3 regions of the Azonexus sp. MM2026_4 genome follow, and region 1 is predicted to be linked to each of the others. Evidence: predicted binding sites of a transcription regulator. Region 1 holds the regulator's gene; each other region holds the start of a gene.
The links. Region 1 encodes sigma-54, which starts transcription at its own class of promoters, with help from an activator protein. Its sites were predicted from a motif close to TGGCACGCTTNCTGCTNA; they were not measured.

Region 1 (6,973 bases):
ATGCTGGTGCGCTCGGGTTCGGTCGACATCATCGTCATCGACTCGGTCGCCGCCCTCACCCCTCGTGCCGAAATCGAAGGCGAAATGGGCGACCAGATGGTCGGCCTGCACGCTCGCCTGATGTCGCAGGCGTTGCGCAAGCTGACCGCCAACATCAAGAAGACCAATACGCTGGTCATCTTCATCAACCAGATCCGGATGAAGATCGGCGTCATGTTCGGCTCGCCGGAAACCACCACCGGCGGTAACGCGCTCAAGTTCTACGCTTCGGTGCGCATGGACATCCGCCGCATCGGCGGCATCAAGAAGGGCGACGAGGTGATCGGCAACGAGACCAAGGTCAAGGTGGTCAAGAACAAGGTGTCGCCGCCGTTCCGCGAAGCCATTTTCGATATCCTCTACGGTGAAGGCATTTCCCGCGAAGGCGAGATTGTCGAGATGGGCGTTGCCCACAAGCTGATCGACAAGTCCGGCGCCTGGTATGCCTACCAGGGCGAGAAGATTGGCCAGGGCAAGGACAACGCCCGCGAGTTCCTGCGTAGCCACCCGGATACCGCCCGCGAGATCGAGGCGAAAATCCGTGAGGCGGCAGCGGCCAAGGTGCTCAAGCCGACCCGTTCGTCCGGCGGGGATGACTGAACTGCGTCAGCGCGCCCTGCAGTTATTGGCCCGGCGCGAACATAGCCGGGCCGAGCTGCATGCCCGGTTGGCCGCCCAGGCCGAGTCCGGCGAGGCGCTGCTGGCGGTGCTCGATGCGCTGGAGCAGCAGGGGCTGCTGTCCGACGACCGCTATGCCAGGCAACGGGTGGTCGCCCGTGCCGGCCGCTATGGCAACGCCCGTCTGCGCCAGGAGTTGAAGCAGCGCGGTATCGGCGACAGCGAGATCGCGGCGGCGCTACCGGAGGCCGGCGACGAGCTGGAACGTTGCCGGGCGATCTGGGTCAGGAAGTTCGGCCAGCCGCCGGAATCTCCGGAAGAGCGTGCAAAACAGACGCGTTTCCTGCAGTATCGCGGCTTTTCCCATGAAGCGATCCGCCATGTCCTGCGTGGAGTCGAAGACGAATGAGCCTGCCGTCAGCCACCCTGTCCGCCCATAACCTGAAAAAGCGCTACAAGGCGCGGACTGTCGTCGAGGACGTTTCCTTCGCCGTCAGGTCGGGCGAGGTGGTCGGCCTGCTCGGTCCGAACGGCGCCGGCAAGACCACGTGTTTCTACATGGTCGTCGGTCTGGTGGTTGCCGATGGCGGCGAGGTCTATATCGACGAGGAGCGCTTGACCCATCAGGCGATGCATGCCCGGGCCCGCCTCGGACTGTCCTATCTGCCGCAGGAAGCATCGGTGTTCCGCAAGCTCAACGTCGAGGAAAACATCCAGGCGGTGCTGGAGTTGCAGAAGCTGACGCCGACCGAGATCGCCGCGCGGCTCGAGGAGTTGTTGAGCGAGCTGCATATCGGCCATGTCCGCCATGTCAATGCGGCGGCGCTTTCCGGCGGCGAGCGGCGGCGTGTCGAAATTGCCCGGGCGCTGGCGACCAATCCGCGTTTCATTCTGCTCGACGAACCTTTCGCCGGTGTCGATCCGATCGCCGTGCTGGAAATCCAGAAAATCATCCGTTTCCTCAAGGATCGCGGCATCGGTGTCCTGATTACCGACCACAATGTTCGCGAGACCCTCGGCATCTGCGATCACGCAGTGATCATCAACGCCGGTCACGTCCTGGCTTCCGGGCGGCCGGAAGAAATTGTCGACAATGAAAGCGTGCGCAAGGTATACCTTGGCGAACATTTCCGGCTTTGATTCCTACGTGACCAGACCATTCCCGCAATGAAACCGGCACTCCAGCTCAAACTCTCGCAACATCTCGCCCTGACGCCGCAGTTGCAGCAGTCGATCAAGCTGCTGCAACTGTCTACGGTCGAGATGCAGCAGGAGATCGAACGCTATCTGCTGGAAAACCCGATGCTGGAGCGCGACGACGACGGCCCGACCGAGTCGTATGCCGCCGCCCAGCAATTCGATTCGCCGGACAAGGCAAGCTCGGCAGAGACGGCAAGCCCACCGGAAAGTCACGAGGACGCTCAGGGCGAGCCGCCGATGACCCCGGACGACGTCGATGACGACCGCTGGTCGAGCGACGCCGGTACCTTCACCGGCGCCGGGCGTGACGAGGATGACGACAACGACCCGCAGGACAGTCACGCAGCCAATGTCAGCCTGCGCGAGCACCTCGGTTGGCAACTGGGAATGACCCAGATGTCGGAACGCGATCGCAGCCTGGTCCGTTTCCTGATCGAAGCGCTCGACGATGACGGTTATCTGGCGACGCCTCTCGATGAACTCTGGGAAACCCTGCCCGCCGAGTACGAAGTCGAACTCGAAGAGCTCGACATCGCCCTGCGCCACATCCAGAACTTCGATCCGACCGGTGTTGGCGCCCGCGATCTGCGCGAATGTCTGCTGCTGCAGCTCAAGGTCGAGGAAGATTGCGCCGAGCGGACGTTGGCCATGGCCATCGCCGACAAGCACCTGGAACTTCTGGCCGCCCGCGATTTTGCGCGGATTCGCCGACTCACCGGCTGTGACGACGAAATCCTCAAGGGCGCCCACGAACTGATCACCAGCCTCAATCCGCGGCCGGCCGCCGGCTATTCGCAGATCGAAGCGCGTTACATCACGCCCGATGTCATCGTCAAGAAACTCAAGGGCAAGTGGACGGCCTACATCAATCCGGACGCCTACCCTCGCCTGCGCATCAACCGCTTGTACGCGGAAATCCTCGCCAAGCAGCGGCGCGGCAACGGCAATCTGAGCGGCCAGTTGCAGGAAGCACGCTGGCTGATCAAGAACGTCCAGCAGCGTTTCGAGACCATCCACCGCGTCACCCAGGCCATCGTCGACCGCCAGCGCCAATTCTTCGAGCACGGCGAAGTCGCCATGCGGCCCCTGGTCCTGCGCGAGATTGCCGACCTGCTCGGCCTCCACGAATCGACCATTTCACGGGTGACCAGCCAGAAATACATGGCGACGCCGCGGGGAATTTTCGAGCTCAAATACTTCTTTGGCAGCCACGTATCCACCGATACTGGCGGTGCCTGTTCTGCCACCGCCATTCGTGCGCTGATCAAGCAATTGATTTCGGCGGAGGATGGCAAGAAGCCCTTGTCGGATAGTCAATTATCCGAAATACTAGGCCAGCAGGGAATCGTCGTTGCCCGACGCACGGTCGCCAAATACCGCGAATCGTTGAACATCCCGCCGGTCAATTTACGAAAGACCCTGTAGAGAGAGGAGAAAAAATGAATCTGCAAATCAGCGGTCATCATATTGAAGTTACCCCGGCCCTGCGCGAATACGTCGAGAACAAGCTCGAACCCGTTCTGCGTCACTTCGACAAGGTGACCGGCGTCAGCGTCGTGCTCTCGGTCGAGAAGCTCAAGCAGCAGGCTGAAGTTACCCTGCACGTGCCGGGCAAGGACATCCATGTCGAGGAAGCCGGCGACGATCTTTACGCAGCGATCGATGCCATGTTCGACAAGCTCGACCGCCAGGTCCAGAAGTACAAGCAGAAGGTGCAGGATCACCATCGCGGTGAGAAACCGTCGCAGCACCTTGAAGGCGAATAAGCCGGCCCTGACCGCAGCCATTCCCGGCTGCGGTCTTTTTGCTTCAACACTTTCCCATGACCCCCCTAGACAACATTCTGACTGCCGACCAGGTTCTGCTTGATTTGGATGCGAGCAGCAAGAAACGTGTTTTCGAACAGGCCGGGATGCTTTTCGAAGGTCGGCTCGGCATGGCCCGGACGCAGATTTTCGATAGCCTGTTTGCTCGCGAGAAGCTGGGCTCCACTGGCCTCGGTCAGGGCATCGCGATCCCGCATGGCCGCATCAAAGGCCTGAAACAGGCGGCCGGTGCACTAATCCGCCTGACCACACCGATTCCCTTCGATTCGCCGGACGGCCGCCCGGTCACCCTGCTATTCGTGTTGCTGGTGCCGGAGCAGGCGACCGAGGAGCATCTGCAGATCCTTTCCGAACTGGCGCAACGCTTCTCCGACCGGGCCTTCCGCGAAGCCCTGCTGGCGGCGCCCGACGTCGCAACCGTTCTCTCCCTGTTCAAGAAGTCCTGATTCCGCGCCGTGCGCCACATCAGCCTTGAACAGTTGTACCAGGACAACCGCGAGCAGTTGTTGTTCAACTGGGTAGTCGGCCAGCGTGCCGACCGTCGGGTCGAACTGAAGGCGGCGAGCAATTACGGCGCCGACGTCGTCGGCCACATCAACATCATTCACCCGGAACGCCTGCAGGTCATGGGGCAGGCCGAGTACGACTGGGCGATGCGGATCGGCGAACGCCGCTTCGGCCAGCTATTCAGCGATCTGTTGTCGGCCAGGACGCCGGCGATGATCGTTGCCGATGGACTCAAGCCGCCCGATTTCGTGCTCGAAGCCTGTCGGCAGGCCGATGTGCCGTTGATCCTTTCGCCCAAGCATTGTTCAGCGGTGATCGATCACCTGCGCATCTACCTTTCCGCTCGCCTCGCCGATACGGTCAGCCTGCACGGGGTATTCATGGACGTGCTCGGCATGGGCGTGCTGATCACCGGCGATTCCGGGGTCGGCAAGTCGGAACTGGCGCTCGAACTGATTTCCCGCGGCCACGGCCTGGTTGCCGACGACGTCGTCGAAATGGCGCGCATCGCGCCAACCACGATCGAGGGCCGTTGCCCCGGCATGCTGCGGGATTTCCTCGAGGTGCGCGGGCTCGGGCTGCTCAACATCCGTACCATCTTCGGCGAAACGGCGTCGCGCCGGAAAATGAAGCTGAAGCTGATCGTTCACCTGCAGCGGACGATCGCCGCCGAAGATGCACCACGCCTGCCGCTCGATGCGCAGACTCAGGAAGTGCTTGGTGTTCCGGTGCGCAAGGTGGTGATCCCCGTTGCCGCCGGACGCAACCTGGCGGTGCTGCTGGAGGCTGCGGTGCGCAATACCATCCTGCAGTATCGGGGAATTGATTCGATGCAGGATTTCATCGACCGGCAAAGCCGGGTGATGACTGACGAAACGCCCTGAGACTGGCCCTTCGCCTCGCTCAGAGGTGTTCGAATTCGATGCGTTCGGCGGCCGTATCGTTGGCCGAGCTGCCAAAGCAGATGATGCCCTTGCCGTCGAGCAAAGCTTCATGCTTGCGAACCAGCACCTCCCGTTGTCCCTGCAGGGTCAGGAAGCTGCCATTGGTGCTGGTGTCGACCAGATAGTAGCCGTCGTCGCGGCGCTCGATGCGCGCATGCAAGCGCGAAACCCGACGGTTCTCGACCAGCAGCTTGCACGATGGATCGCGGCCAAGGCTGATCACCGGCGCCTTCTGATCGATCAGGAAGGCTTGGCCGTGATAGCGCAGGCAAAGTCGCTCGGCAACCCGCGGCTGGTTGTGGGGGCCGAACATGGAGTGGTGCTGCGGCGCGGCGACCGTCTTTGCCGGCCAGTTGATCTCGAAGACCAGAAGTTGATTTTCTGCTTCGGTCAAATTGCCCACATCCGGTCTTGCCTGGGTGGTGATTACCGTGCTCGGCGGCAGCGCGGCAACGATTGCCCCACTACACAGTATCTGATCGCCGCGGGCGTAACCGCCGATACGCATCAGGTTGGCCAGCGTTTCCGGCTTCGCTGGCTGTTCCGGATCGTTGCCCTTGTCGTGCAGGGCTACGCGAATGCTCAGCTTGTGTCCGGAGACCGGTGGCAGGTCAGCGACTCGCTGATGCATGTCGACGGCCGCGTAGCAGGCATTTTCCGGGGTCGGGAAAGACACCAGGATCTCGTCGCCCACCTGTTGCAACAGCTTCCCGTCGTAAGCATCGATGGCGCGTTGCATGCGCTTGATGCAGCGGTCGATGGCGCGTTCCGCCTCCTGTTCGTCCAGGCGCTGATGGAGCGAAGCGCTGCCGGTGATATCGGCGACCATGATGACGGGGATCGGGCGCTGCGCGTTCATAGCTGGACTGGATGGAAAGGACGTCCGATTATATGACGGACTGCATTTCGTGGCATCAGGCAAGCGGGGAAATCGGAATTGCGCCGCTGAATTCCAGCGGTTGGGCGTCGAAGGCGATATCGCCCTCGTCGACCGGCGTATCCAGCGTCAGCCCGCTGAAATCGAACAGTGCATTGTCGGCGAGATGGGACGGCACGACGTTCTGCATGGCGGTGAAGACCGATTCGGTGCGACCCGGATAGCGACGGTCCCAGTCCTGCATCATTTCCTTGATCTTCTGCCGCTGCAGGTTTTCCTGCGAACCGCAGAGATTGCAGGGAATGATGGGAAAAGCCATGCCGCGGGCAAACTTGGCGATGTCGGTTTCGCTGCAGTAGGCGAGCGGCCGGATCACGACGTGCGCCTTGTCGTCGGTCACCAGCTTCGGCGGCATCGCCTTCATCTTGCCGCCGAACAGCATGTTGAGGAACAGGGTATGAACCATGTCGTCGCGGTGATGGCCGAGGGCAATCTTGTTGGCACCAAGTTCCTTCGCGGTGCGGTAGATGATGCCGCGGCGCAGGCGCGAGCACAGCGAGCAGGTGGTTTTCCCCTCGGGAATCTTGTCCTTGACGATCGAATAGGTATCGGCCTCGACGATCCGGTAGTCGATGCCGATCGACTCGAAATAAGAGGGCAGGACATCGGCCGGGAATCCAGGCTGCTTCTGGTCGAGGTTCATCGCAATCAGACGGAACTTCACCGGTGCCCGCTTCTGCAGCGCCATCAGCATGGCGAGCAGGGTGTAGGAATCCTTGCCGCCGGAGCAGCAGACCAGGACGGTGTCCCCGTCGGCGATCATGTTGTAGTCCATGATCGCCTTGCCGGTGCGGCCTTCGAGATATTTGCGGAGTTTTTGCAGGTTGGCGGAGACGGGAGTATCCATGATCGGCGGTCTTTGCTCGTGGTGGTGGCGCGTTGTTGCGGCCGCAAGTTTACAC
Region 2 (6,973 bases), 2.0 Mb from region 1:
TGGCGAGGACGCGCTGCAGGTCGGCGAGCTTTTCCGCGGCGGTGTTGCCGTCGGGAAAGATGACCGGGTGGATGCCGTTGACGGTGAGGCGGGCGGCGGCCTGGTTGCTCAGCGTCTGCGCATAGAGCAGGCGGCAGTCGCCGATCAGCCGGGTGCGCTGCGAATCGCGGCCGGCGCGGCGGCTGAGCGGCGCCGGCGAGCGTTGCTCGACGAGGCGGATGTCGGCGGCGGACACTTGGTAGATCAGGAAGGAGCGGCAGTTGCCGAAATTGCCGTCGATCGAGGCGCCGTTGTCGGTGGCGACGGCAAGGCGCAGCGAGTGGTCGAGTTCGGCGGCGGGGACGGCTGGCGGCGAATCGACGATTTCGATCGCGGCGTCGCCCCGCAGGTAGGCCAGCGCCAGCCGCAGGTCGGCGCGCTTTTCGTTGTTCAGACCGGCGCGGCGCAATGCCGCCAGGTCGAGACTGGCCAACCTGTCGGCACTCAGCGGCAGGCCGCGGATGGCGATCAGGATGTCGATCAAGCCGCGCAGTCCGACGGTGTTCAGGCAGCGCCCGGCCAGGCCGATGCGCAGCGCGAGTTCCGGGGAAAGGCGGCTTTCCATGATCAGAGCGGCTGGATGCTGTCGGCGGAACAGACGGCAACGCATTCCGGGTCGCCGTCGCATTCGGTGCAGAGGCTGGCGTCGATCGAATAGACGCCCTTGGTCCTGAGCACCGCGCCGGTCGGGCAGACCGGCTTGCAGTCGCCGCAGGTGGTGCAGATTTCCGGGTCGATTTTCATGGCCATGGCGAATCTCCTGGCAGGACGGAAAAGGGTGGCGCGCGCCGCGCGCCACCGTTGGCCGATCAGGCGGCGAGTTGGGCGGCGGTCTTGCCGACGATGGATTCGTCTTCCGCTTCCATGATGCCGAATTCCATCAGCAGCTCTTCCAGCTCTTCCATCTCGACCGGGGTCGGGATGACGAAGTTGGTGTTGTTGACGATCTTCGAAGCCAGCGCGCGGTACTCGTCGGCCTGCTTGTGGGTCGGATCGTATTCAACGCAGGTCATGCGGCGGATTTCGGCGTGCTGCACGACGTTGTTGCGCGGCACGAAGTGGATCATGGTGGTGCCGAGGCGGGCGGCCAGGGCCATGATCAGTTCGTCTTCGCGGTCGGTGTTGCGGCTGTTGCAGATCAGGCCGGCCAGACGCACGCCACCGGAGTTGGCGTACTTGACGATGCCCTTGGCGATGTTGTTGGCGGCGTACATGGCCATCATTTCGCCGGAGCAGACGATGTAGATTTCCTGCGCCTTGTTTTCGCGGATCGGCATGGCGAAGCCACCGCAGACGACGTCGCCGAGCACGTCGTAGAAGACGAAGTCGAGGTTTTCGTCGTAGGCGCCTTCTTCTTCCAGGAAGTTGATGGCGGTGATGACGCCGCGGCCGGCACAGCCGACGCCGGGTTCCGGACCGCCGGATTCAACGCACTTGACACCGCCGAAGCCGATCGACAGGACGTCTTCCAGTTCGAGATCTTCGACCGAGCCAGCTTCCGCGGCCAGGTGCATGACCGTGGTCTGGGCCTTGCTGTGCAGGATCAGACGGGTCGAGTCAGCCTTCGGGTCGCAGCCGACGATCATGACCTTCTTGCCGGATTCGGCGAGGGCGGCAACCAGGTTTTGGGTGGTGGTGGACTTGCCGATGCCACCTTTGCCGTAGATGGCGCATTGACGCAGTTTGGCCATGTTGATTTCTCCTAGGGATTGAGGTTGTGACCCCATCCTTTGAGCAATCCCTGTGCCACTGTTTCAAGTGACTGAAAATAAACGGTAAGCAGTGGCGCGCGGCAGAATTCCCGAGCTGCCGGCCGGGTCTGGGCGTTCCGCGAAGAACGTTTCGCGGCCAAATGTTCGCGGATGTGCCGGCGACGTTCCCGAGGCTATTTTCGTCGTGGAGAGATGCGATCCAGGGGCGACACGTCTTGGTCGAGCGAGCCGTCCCGTTGAACCGCCCGTTGCGGAACTGCGCGGAGAGTGTGGGAGCGGGAGAGAGAAGTCCTTGGCGAACCGATGCGCACTCATCAGGTCGTGGTTTCCTTGAATGGTTCGGCAGCCACTTGAAGCTGGTCTTCATAGACGATATAGCCGGGACGGTTCGTTCTCAGTACCTCGACAATGATGCCGTGGGCGTTGAGGATCTGCGACAACGCGTGCATCTTAGCGAGGTGCGCAACGGCTGTGTCCTTGAACCAGCTGAGAGCAACGTTCTTTGCATGGGGCTTCGATGAGCGTGAAAAGCTGCGGGGTTTCTTGAGGTTATGGCGAAACCACTCGTAGATTTCGTCGTACTGCCTTTGTTCGTGCTCCTGCAGCACGCCTTCGTATTCGAGCTCAGATATCGCTTGAAAGATGCCTTGGCGACGACCAGAGTCCCCGTCGTTCTTGTGAATCACGAATCGCACAAACATCGCGTGGGCGGCTCCGTTTTGAGGGTGACGAATTAAAGGGAGACGATCAAAGCAATGCGCACTTGTGCGTCGCATGCCGGCAGATTAGCTTCCCTCATTTGGCGCGAGATCCCCCTTGCGCGGATGGGCCAACAGAAATTCCTGCTCCTCAGCCATTTCCTTTCTGGCTGACAAGCCGGCCGTGTTCATGACGTCATCAACGACCCAAACCCCACCTTCGAGGATCAATTTATATGTGACGCGCCTTTCGTAATAACTGCCGGCATTCTTTTCGGACGGTAAAACATTGAAGCTGGCCAGAACGATTCCCGGCCCCACCTCCGCTATTGTCATCCCGGAATTGGCGTAAGTCAGGTTCGGGTCACTCTCCTGACTGTCGAAGTAGACGTCGATATCCGAACCCCATCCGCAAGGACCATCCTCTCCCAGTTCCTTGCACATGCGATCGGTTTTCGCAATCTCATCAGCGAAGTCTTTGGAGAATGGAATTGTGGGGCGCGGGGCCGTCCAGTTCTTGGAGTAGGAATAGCTAAGATATCGCCTGTAGAAATTCTTGACCGTCTCCGCTGCGCCTTCAGGCTCTACAGCCCCGGCTTGAAGGCCAAGTGCCATCGAGGCAAGGAGCATCAGCGCGATAGTTCTGCGCAACATGTGGACCGTCTCCAATGAAATATGTGACATGACCGGCTTGCTCAGCTTTTGTGCAGTTCGGATGGAGTGGGCTTGATCAAACAATCAGGGTTGCTTTTGACCTGAAATGAAGCAGGTGAAATAACCGCTATGGCTTGATTCGGTTTTATTTCAATCATGATTTAAATATCAATAATTGCGACATGGTTATTAATAAATGAAATGGATTTCCTCGTCCAGTGCCACCAGCGAAAGTCCCCGGGAGGTACTAGGCCGCTGTTTGATAGCGAGTTTTCCCGATGAGGTTGAGAAGCTCGTTGGCTTGTTCATGGTCATCGTCCGCGTTTGCCATTTCAAGTAGAGATCGGACTCGTGCAAGCTTGCCTTTCCTCGTCGGGCCACGGATGAGTTGGAGGACGGACAACCAGTAGCGCGCATTTTCAATTGATCTTTGGTAGCAAGTGCTCGGGTCGCATGCGATGAGTCGCTCAAAGGAGGAACGCGCGGACGCGAAATCTTGACGAGTACCGAAGCCGAAGAAATGACAGAGGCCGATTTGCAGATGTGCGTCGTTGTCTCCCATGGCCCCGGACTTTTGGTAGCAGCGAAACGCCAGCTTTGGCTTTCCCATGTCTCGGTAGATGGTCGCAAGGTTGAATGCAGCCGTTGAGTCGCCTTGCGCGATAGCCAATTTTGACCAGTAAATGGCGCGCGGAAGGTCTTTGGGGACTTCGCCACCCGAACTGAGGATTACGCCCAGCGAGTTCTGCGCCTGACGATTGCCTTGCGAAGCGGATGCTTGGTACCACTGTATGGCCGCCTCTGGGTTTGCGGCGGCAAGCAGTCTTCCGGACTTGTCCTTTACCCCCTCCTCGTAACAGTAGCCGAGTTCCCATTGCGCATTGGCATCACCGCTGTTGGCGGCTGATCTAAGACTATTCCAGTGTTTGCGGAGGATGATGTTCATGGGCGGCAAGCGTTGAACAGTTACTGGCTTGAGCGCCAGGGGGGGGCCGAGCATCAAGCGGTTATGGTGCAAGGCACAGGGCTATTCGTCGTAGTCGAGCGAGCCATCTCGTTGAACCGCCCACTGCGGAGCAGCACGGTGGGTGGTGTGGGGGCCGGGGGAGAGAAACCCCTAGCTACACGATTAGACATAATTGAACTACCAGCGCATACCGGACATGGCGCTCATGGCAATGCCTTGAATAGCGAACATTGAACTAGCGATACCAAGAGGAAGTGTCACTAGAAGACATAGACGAAACGTGGATATTTGACTGATGTTCTTACGACGTGAAGCTCTGATTAGGGGTGCGATCGGTATTAGTCCTGAAATGGTTGGAGCGGCAATTGCCAAATACGGAAATGATTTTTGGAACAATACAAAGCCAATTATTGTGACCAAAATTACAGTCGCGGAAAAAAGAAGTATCCAAAATATTCTTTGAACGAGCATGGTGTTGTTTTGAGGCTAACGACGAAGCTCACCGGAAGGCAGCCAGCGTAGCTGGCTGACGGTCCGGTGGAGCGGATTGTTATGCAGCGGCACGTGGAAGCCTCCTGCAACCGTACAATTGCCCGCCCCATCCCCGTACGGTGGCCCACCCGAGCGATACCAGCCAGGCAATGTTTAGGGCCAGCAGAAGCAGATACTCCCAGGTAGCACACCGACGCCCCTCTAGACATTGGTCAGATGCCACCATGTTGCTGAAGAGCGAAAGAGCTACGGTGGCCATAAGCCAATAGCCGCATATGACCAGTACTCGCCGCCAAGCGGCGGGATACACGTACTCGGCGCTGTCTGGTGTTCTCTCAGCCAACAGCTCGTGGGCGGGCAATGTGCTCGAATCTTTATGGACAACTACAGATCGGGCCAGCAGATCGTGCACTGCCTGATGCTTTTTTGTAGTGAGAACGAATATAAACGACAGCCACCCAAGCAGCAGTTTCGCGATAAAGCGAATGATGGCCGCGAAAATATTGATATTGCGCTGCCCATCAATGGTGGTGACCCGAATTCTCAGCAAGTGATGCCCGATGGTGCCACCGGTAACAGCCACCAAACCGGGTTCAAGGACAAATATTGGTACAAGGGCAAGGGCCACCTTGCCATAGACATGCGAAACGCCTATGGCATCACCTAGGATCAATGCCCCGAATACGGTGACAGGTACCAGAACCGAATCGATCAGAACCGCTCGGACTCGACGTATTAGTCGCGGGTAGAAGACTTGGGTCATGAATTAAGATGCATAACGAATGAAAGGGACTTCCCCGTCCCGAGGTAGCGGCGGAAGCCGCGTGCAGCGGTAGCTGCCATGATTAAGTTTCCACACCAAATCATTCGCTCGAAAGGGGAAGTCCATGGATATTGTCACCGTCGGCATCGATCTCGCCAAGAATGTATTCGCTTTGCATGGCGTTGACCAGAGTGGCAAAGCGGTTTTCATCAAGCCCAGGGTGGCTCGCAGCCAATTGCTGGAAATGGTTGCCCACCTGCCGCCCTGCCTGATCGGCATGGAAGCCTGTTCCGGCGCGCATTACTGGGCAAGGGAATTCAGCCGCTACGGCCACACCGTCAAACTGATGGCCCCCAAGTTCGTGGCCCCGTACCGGATGAGCGGCAAACGCGGCAAGAACGACGCGGCCGACGCTGCCGCCATCTGCGAAGCCGTTACCCGGCCCAACATGCGCTTCGTGCCGGTCAAGGATGTCGATCAACAAGCCATCCTCTGCCTGCACCGTACCCGGCAAGGCTTTGTCGAAGAGCGCACCGCGCTCTACAACCGCTTGCGCGGCCTGATCAGTGAATTCGGCATCGTCCTGCCGCAGAAAGTCGAACGCCTGCGCCGGGAAATCGGTGCCCATCTCGAAGCACTTCCCGGTTGGGCCAATCGCTGTGTCGGCGACCTGCTGGCTCACGCCGACCGGCTCAACGAACGCATCGAGGAATACGACAAAGCCATTGCCCAGGCTGCCCGCCAGGACGCCAGAAGCCGACAACTCATGCAACTCCCCGGCATCGGCCCGACCACGGCCAGCGCCCTGGTCGCCAGCCTGGGCGGCGGTCACGACTTCAAGAACGGTCGGCAACTCGCCGCCTGGGCCGGGCTCGTTCCCGGCCAATGCAGCAGTGGCGGCAAGGCCCGCTTGGGCAGGATCACCAAGGCGGGCGACGCCTACTTGCGCAGTCTGCTCGTCATGGGCGCCCGCGCCGTTCTCGCCGGACTGGGCGACAAGCAGGATCGCTTCAGTCGCTGGGCCAGAAATCTGGCCGAACGACGGGGCTACTGGAAAGCGGCGGTTGCCATCGCCGCCAAGAACCTGCGGCTCGCCTGGGCGGTATTGCACTACGGCGACGATTTCCGACGCATCGAAGAAACTGCCTGAACCACAAAATCGTCTGTAGGGAAAAACGGGAAAGGAATCACCGGCTGATCGCTGGCAGCCAAAGACCAGCGAAGCACTGCCAGCGTTGATGTGAAGCGGGTTGGACCCGCGCGGGGAGAGCCTGATTGTAAGCGCCCGGCGAACCCAGGTTGATTTCTGATTCAGGCGGCGGTTTCTGGCTTCCAGCGATGCGGCAGCAACTCGCCGATCCGACTGTTGGGCTGCGTCGGCAGGCGAGTCAAGATGTCTTTGAGATAGAGGAAGGGATCGTGGCCGTTGAGCTTGGCGGACTGGATCAGGCTCATGATGGCCGCCGCCCGTTTGCCGGCGCGCAGGCTGCCGGCGAATAGCCAGTTCTTCCGGCCCGTGGCAATCGGGCGGATGCGGTTCTCGATCCAGTTGTTGTCGATCGGCACCTGACCGTCGTCGGCGTAATGAACGAGCGCGGTCCAGCGTTTGAGGCTGTAATCGATCGCTTTGGCGGTCGATGATCCGTTG
Region 3 (6,973 bases), 350 kb from region 1:
GACGCAGACGCAGTGGGCTGGCGGGCCGCCGGGCAGTTCGATCCGGCAATGCAGCAGGCCGCGTTTCTCGAACTGCAGGTGAGTGACGTCCTGGTTGTGGATGTCGATGATCGGGAAGCGCGAGAGGATCGCGTTGCCGTGGTGGCCGCGGTCGTAGATCATGTTGCGGCCGTAGGCCGCCTGCCAGATGTCTTCGGCGAGGAATTCGTGCTGCGGCGAGTCCGGCCAGTCGGCGTGGCGCTCGGCATGGCCGAGGTGCAGGCCCTGCACTTCCTGCAGGAAGACCAGGTCGGGGTTGAGGTGACGCAGGCGCTCGCGCAGTTCGTGCACCATCATCCGCCGGTTGAACTGCGAAAACCCCTTGTGGATGTTGTAGGTGACGACGTGCAGGGCCTGCGGCATGGGCGTCCGGTCAGGAAATGGCGAGCATGCGGTCGAGCGCCAGACGGGCCAGCCTGGCCTCGTGCTCGGGCACCCGGATCGGATTGACGACCTTGCCGTCGGCCAGGTTTTCCAGCGTCCAGGCGAGGTGCTGCGGGTCGATGCGCTGCATCGTCGAACACATGCAGATGGTGGTCGCCATGAACTGGACGATCTTGTCCTGCGGCAGCACTTCCTTCGCCAGGCGGTCGACCAGGTTGAGTTCGGTGCCGACCAGCCAGCGCGTGCCGGCCGGCGCTTCCTTGATGGTCTTGACGATGTGCTCGGTCGAGCCGACGTAGTCGGAAGCCGCGCAGACCTCGAAATTGCACTCGGGGTGAGCGATCACTTTCCCTTCCGGGTACTTGGCGCGGAAGGCGTCGATGTGCGATTTCTGGAACATCTGGTGCACCGAGCAGTGGCCCTTCCACAGCAGGATGCGCGCCTTGCGGATCTGTTCGGGGGTGAGGCCGCCCATTTCCAGGTCGGGGTCCCAGACCACCATCTCGTCCATCGGGAAGCCCATGTTGTGGCCGGTCCACCGGCCGAGGTGCTGGTCGGGGAAGAACAGCACCTTGGGGCGCTGGGCGAAGGCCCATTTGGCGATGGTGCCGGCGTTCGACGAGGTGCAGACGATGCCGCCGTGTTCGCCGCAGAAGGCCTTCAAGTCGGCCGCCGAGTTGATGTAGGTGACCGGCGTGACTTCCTTTTCGACGTCGAGCACTTCGCCCAGTTCGCGCCAGCAGCGTTCGACCTTGGCCAGGTTGGCCATGTCGGCCATCGAGCAGCCGGCGGCGAGGTCGGGCAGGATGGCGATCTGGTTGGGGGCGGTCATGATGTCGGCGACTTCGGCCATGAAGTGGACGCCGCAGAAGATCACGTATTCCGAATCGGTCTGCGCGGCGAGTTTGGATAGCTTCAGCGAATCGCCGGTGAGGTCGGCGTGCTGATAGATGTCGGCCCGCTGGTAATGGTGGCAGAGGATCACGGCCCGCTTGCCGAGCCTGGCGCGGGCGGCGCGAATGCGCTCCTGGCAGGCGTCGTCGGCGAGGTCGTTGAAGGGAGCGAAGGAAAGGGTCGCAGTGTGCATGCTGATTCCGGAAATGGCGCGGACGGCCGCGCGAAAGGACGAATTATCCCTGATGCCAGGGCAGGCCGGCGCGCCGCCAGCCACCAACGGCATTGCGATGGCCGTTGGCGTCCTTGTCGCCCTCGAAGCCTTCGAGCACGTTGTAGCAGTTGGTGTAGCCGGCGTCGCTGGCGGCCGCGGCGGCACCGATCGAGCGGACGCCACTGCGGCAGATGAAGATGAGCAGCGCTTCCGGATCGACCTGGCGGCGCAGTTCGGCAAGGAAATGCGGGTTGCGGGTGCCGCCCGGGTACTGGTTCCATTCGATCTCGATGGCACCGGGAATGCGTCCGACCCAATCCCATTCGGCGCGGGTCCGCACGTCCACCAGGCGGGCGCCCGGGGCATGCAGCAGGAGTTCGTGGGCCTCGGTCGGCAACAATTCACCCTGGTAGGGGCGTTCCAGCCCTTCGGCCCGGGAATGTGCGATGTCGAGAATGTCGCTGAGTTTGCCCATGGTGGATCGCTGCTAGAATCTTGGCCCTACAGTATATAGGACAGACCCGATGGGAAAAGTGGATTCCGGGCCGCCGGGCAGTGCCGCAGCGCGTGCCGGCGAGGCGCAAAGGGCGACCTGGGTCAGCGTGCTGGTCAACCTGGCGTTGACCGTTGTCCAGTTGATCGTCGGTTGGCTGGCGCATTCGCAGTCGCTGGTCGCACACGGCCTGCACTCCTTTTCCGACCTGCTGTCCGACTTTCTCGTCATCTGGGCGAGCCGGCAGAGCGTGCTGCCGGCCGACCGCGCTCATCCCTACGGGCATGGTCGCGTCGAAACGGCGGCGACGTTGGCGCTCGGGGTGTCGCTGGTGCTGATCGGCGCCGGTATCCTGTGGGATTCGGGTATGCGCCTCGGCGAGCACGCCAGCCAGCCGGCGATCGCCATGCTGGCTTTCTGGATTGCCGTCCTCACCGTTGTCGCCAAGGAAGTCCTGTATCGCTACCTGATCCGGGTTGCCGAAAAACTGCGTTCCCAGTTGTTGACCGCGAACGCCCTGCATACCCGGGCTGATGCGGCGTCGGCGCTGGTGGTCGTGGTCGGCATCGGCGGTGCGCTGCTCGGCTGGGGCTTCCTCGATTTGCTGGCGGCGGCGCTGATGGGTTTCATGATCCTGCGCATGGGCGGCAAGCTGGCCTGGGAGGCGATCGAGGAGCTGATCGACACCGGGCTCGACGAGACCCGTGTCACGGCGATCCGCAACACCCTGCGCACGACACCCGGCGTGCTCGATCTGCATGCCCTGCGCACCCGGCGCATGGCGCATCAGGTGCTGGTCGACGCCCATGTCCAGGTCGATCCCCGGATCAGCGTCTCGGAAGGTCACCATATCGCCGAGTCGGCACGGGCGGCGGTGCTCCGGGCGCACCCGGAAGTGCTCGATGTTCTCGTACACGTCGATCCGGACGACGATGTCGAGCCCGATCGTTCAGCGCTTGGCCTGCCTGATCGCGAAGCCCTGTTGCCGCAGCTCGCGCCCCTGCTGACTGATTTGCCGGCGCCGGCCAGGATTGTCCTGCACTATGTCGGCGGGCAACTCGAAGTCGATCTTTATTTCGCTTACGGTTCGTTGGCGGATTGTTCCTCCCTCGCTGATATCGAGGCCGGCCTGGCTGGTCGTTTGCGGGATTTGCCGGTGGTTCATGCGCTGCGCTTGAACTACTCGTCGGCACCGTAATGGTGCTGCGTTCTTTTGTGTGCACTATAATGGTGCGCAAGATTGCTGGTGCTTGATCGCAGTCCCTTGTGGCACAATGAAAAACTTCGCTCGGGACCCTTGGCATGCTTTCTGCTACCTCTCAGGCGCTGGATTTTGAATGTTGCCGGCCCGGCCGGCATCCTGTTTTCTTAGGAGACTAACGCGTATGGCAACCCCGCAAGACGTGATCAATCTGATCAAGGAAAATGACGCCAAGTTCGTCGATTTCCGCTTCACCGACACCCGTGGCAAAGAACAGCACGTTACCGTGCCGGTCTCCGCTTTTGATGAAGACAAGTTCGAAAACGGCCATGCCTTCGATGGTTCCTCGATCGCCGGCTGGAAGGGCATCCAGGCTTCCGACATGCTGCTGATGCCGGATCCGGCAACTGCCTACATCGATCCCTTCTTCGACGAAACCACCGTCGTCCTCAGCTGCGACGTCGTTGATCCGGCCGACGGCCGTGGCTACGACCGCGACCCGCGCTCGATCGCCAAGCGCGCCGAAGCCTACCTGAAGTCCTCCGGCATCGGCGATACCGCCTACTTCGGTCCGGAACCCGAATTCTTCATCTTCGACGGCGTCGAATGGTCGGTCGACATGTCCGGCTGCAACCTGAAGATCCACTCCGCCGAAGCGGCCTGGAATTCCGGCGAGAAGAACGACGGCAACGGCGCCACCGGCCACCGTCCGGGCGTCAAGGGCGGCTACTTCCCGGTTCCCCCGGTCGACAGCCTGCACGACATCCGTTCGGCCATGGTTCTCACCCTCGAATCGCTGGGTGTGCCGGTCGAAGTGCATCACCACGAAGTGGCCAACGCCGGCCAGTGCGAAATCGGCACCGTGTTCTCGACCCTGGTCAAGCGCGCCGACTGGACCCAGATCCTGAAGTACGTGGTGCACAACGTTGCCCACCAGTACGGCAAGACCGCCACCTTCATGCCGAAGCCGATCGTCGGCGACAACGGCTCGGGCATGCACGTTCACCAGTCGATCTGGAAGGACGGCAAGAACCTGTTCGCCGGTGACCAGTACGCTGGCCTGTCGGAAACCGCCCTCTACTACATCGGCGGCATCATCAAGCACGCCAAGGCGCTGAACGCGATCACCAACCCGGGCACCAACTCCTACAAGCGTCTGGTCCCGCACTACGAAGCTCCGGTCAAGCTGGCCTACTCGGCCAAGAACCGTTCCGCTTCGATCCGCATCCCGTTCGTCGCTTCGACCAAGGCCCGTCGTATCGAGACCCGCTTCCCGGATCCGATCGCCAACCCGTACCTGTGCTTCGCCGCGCTGCTGATGGCCGGCCTCGACGGCATCCAGAACAAGATCCACCCGGGAGATCCGGCCGACAAGAACCTGTACGACCTGCCGCCGGAAGAAGATGCCAAGATCCCGACCGTCTGCGCCTCGCTCGAAGAAGCGCTGGACAGCCTGGACAAGGATCGCGAGTTCCTGACCCGCGGTGGCGTTTTCTCCAACGACTGGATCGATGCCTACATCGCCCTGAAGATGGAAGAAGTGAACAAGATCCGCATGACCACGCACCCGGTCGAGTTCGATCTGTACTACTCCTGCTGATCGCCAGCGGAAGCAGAAAGGGCGGGGATTTCCCCGCCCTTTTTTTGTTCACCTTTCGGCAAGTCGGTCGTTTACTCCGGTACACTGACCCGGTTTCCAGGAAGCATGACGATGACACGCAAGCTGCTAATTTTCTCCCTGGCGCTGGCACCGCTGGCGCTGTCGGCCCAGACCATCTACAAGTGCACCGATGCCGGTGGCGGGGTCCTGATCTCCAATAGCCGGGTCAATAAGAATTGCCAGGCGATCGTCAGCGAAGAGCACAACACGGTCCCGGCAGCGCGCAGCGCGCCGCGCGCGGCGGGGAATCCGACGCCGGCGGGTTTTCCACGGGTCCAGGAAGATACCCAGAAGGCGCGCGACGGCGACCGTCGCCTGATTCTCGAACAGGAACAGGCCGGCGAGCAGCGCAAGCTGGAGCAGGCGCGCAAGGAACTGGCCGAACAGGAAGCCATTCGCACCGGCAACGTTGCCGAGCGGACCGCGCCCTACCGTGACCGCGTCGCCCAGCACGAACGCAATCTGCAGGCGATCCAGAAGGAACTGGGCGGATTACGCTGAGGCGCCGCGCTTGCCGACCTTGTACCAGGCGGCGTAGAGCGCCGGCAGGAAGAACAGCGTCAGCGCGGTGGCGACGATCAGGCCACCCATGATGGCGATCGCCATCGGTCCGAAGAAATCGTTGCGCGACAGCGGGATCATCGCCAGCACGGCAGCCGCGGCGGTGAGCACGATCGGCCGCAGGCGGCGCACCGTCGATTCGACGATCGCCTCGCAGCGGGCGCGGCCGCTCGCCAGGTCCTGCTCGATCTGGTCGACCAGGATCACCGAGTTGCGCATCACCATGCCGAACAGGGCGATCGTTCCGAGCAGCGCCATGAAGCCGAAGGGCTGGTTGAAGACGAGCAGGAACAGGGTGATGCCGATCATGCCGAGCGGCGCGGTGAGCAGCACCATGACGACGCGCGAGACGTTCTGCAACTGGATCATCAGGATGGTGACGACGGCCAGGATGAACAAGGGCAGGCCGGCGCCGACCGAGTTGCCGCCCTTGGCCGATTCCTCGACCGAGCCGCCAGGAACAATGCTGAAACCGGCGGGCAGTCGCTGGCGCAGGCTGTCGATGGGGCCCTGCAGATGGTCGACGATGGTCGCCGGCTGCGTCGTGCCGTAGAGGTTGGCGCGCACGGTGATGGTTGGCACGCGGTCGCGGCGCCAGACCAGGCCGGGTTCGAAGACCGGCGTCAGGCGCGCGATCTGCGACAGCGGCACGCTGCGTCCGGCGGGCGTCGGCAGCATCAGGCCGGCGAGGGCGGCCGGGTCGTGGCGCTCCTTGTCGCCGCCGCGCAGGACGACCTCGATGCGCTTGCTGCCTTCGCGCAGCGCGCTGACGCTGTAGCCCTGCAGCGACATGGCGAGCAGGGCGGCGACGTCCTGGCTGGAAACGCCGAGCAGACGCGCCTTGTCCTGGTCGATGTCGATGGCGATGGTCTTCGACAGTTCGTGCCAGTCGAAATTGACGTTCGACAGCCGTTCGTCGCTGCGCATGATGCTCGCCACCTCGTCGGCGATGCGCCGCAGTGCGGCGATGTCCTCGCCGGCCACCCGGTACTGCACCGGGTAACCGACCGGCGGTCCGTTCTCGATGCGGGCAACGTTGGCGCGGACCCCGTCGGGCGCCAGCCGGTAATGGTTGATCAGGCGTTCGCGCAGGGCTTCGCGGGCCGCCATGTCGCGCGTCTCGATGATGAACTGGGCGACGTTGCTGGCCGGTAGCTGGCGGTCGAGCGACAGGAAATAGCGGGGGACGCCGCTGCCGATCCACGAGACGTAATGGGAGAAATCGTCGTGGCTGGCGCGGTCGGCCTCCAGCCAGTTTTCTAGCGCCCGCGCGGCGTCCGCGGTGGCGGTTAGCGAGGCGCCTTCCTGCAGGCGCAGTTCGACGTTGAGTTCGAGTCGGGTCGAGTTCGGGAAGAACTGCTTCTGCACCTTGCCCATGCCGAAGATGGCGAGCACGAACAGCAGCAGCGTGACGCCGATCACCAGCCAGCGATGATCGACGCAGAAGCCGACGAAGCGCCGGAAGCGCTGGTAGAACGGCGTGCCATAAACATCGTGGTCGACCGGATGGGACGGTCCGTAGGCGCC

Region 2: the regulator sigma-54 is predicted to act here: its motif matches at 1,771-1,788, upstream of nifH (nitrogenase iron protein).
Region 3: the regulator sigma-54 is predicted to act here: its motif matches at 3,323-3,340, upstream of glnA (type I glutamate--ammonia ligase).

Annotation. Positions count from the first base shown of each region.
Region 1 covers NZ_CM148380.1:2,915,151-2,922,123, reverse strand. The annotation lists gene recA (recombinase RecA) at 1-639, shown strand, start outside; gene recX (recombination regulator RecX) at 632-1,066, shown strand; gene lptB (LPS export ABC transporter ATP-binding protein) at 1,063-1,797, shown strand; gene AC0KWY_RS13770 (RNA polymerase factor sigma-54) at 1,825-3,282, shown strand; gene hpf (ribosome hibernation-promoting factor, HPF/YfiA family) at 3,297-3,623, shown strand; gene ptsN (PTS IIA-like nitrogen regulatory protein PtsN) at 3,680-4,129, shown strand; gene hprK (HPr(Ser) kinase/phosphatase) at 4,139-5,074, shown strand; gene AC0KWY_RS13750 (FHA domain-containing protein) at 5,094-5,993, opposite strand; gene ttcA (tRNA 2-thiocytidine(32) synthetase TtcA) at 6,049-6,918, opposite strand.
Region 2 covers NZ_CM148380.1:234,680-241,652, forward strand. The annotation lists gene AC0KWY_RS01050 (NifB/NifX family molybdenum-iron cluster-binding protein) at 1-604, opposite strand, end outside; gene AC0KWY_RS01055 (DUF362 domain-containing protein) at 607-789, opposite strand; gene nifH (nitrogenase iron protein) at 849-1,730, opposite strand; gene AC0KWY_RS01065 (hypothetical protein) at 2,066-2,452, opposite strand; gene AC0KWY_RS01070 (YqhG/Tai3 family protein) at 2,537-3,187, opposite strand; gene AC0KWY_RS01075 (tetratricopeptide repeat protein) at 3,351-4,049, opposite strand; gene AC0KWY_RS01080 (hypothetical protein) at 4,366-4,533, shown strand; gene AC0KWY_RS01085 (RDD family protein) at 4,621-5,325, opposite strand; gene AC0KWY_RS01090 (IS110 family RNA-guided transposase) at 5,450-6,475, shown strand; gene tnpC (IS66 family transposase) at 6,637-6,973, opposite strand, start outside.
Region 3 covers NZ_CM148380.1:2,565,818-2,572,790, reverse strand. The annotation lists gene AC0KWY_RS12125 (endonuclease/exonuclease/phosphatase family protein) at 1-402, opposite strand, end outside; gene nadA (quinolinate synthase NadA) at 413-1,510, opposite strand; gene AC0KWY_RS12115 (rhodanese-like domain-containing protein) at 1,554-2,006, opposite strand; gene AC0KWY_RS12110 (cation diffusion facilitator family transporter) at 2,056-3,222, shown strand; gene glnA (type I glutamate--ammonia ligase) at 3,410-4,825, shown strand; gene AC0KWY_RS12100 (DUF4124 domain-containing protein) at 4,937-5,386, shown strand; gene AC0KWY_RS12095 (efflux RND transporter permease subunit) at 5,378-6,973, opposite strand, start outside.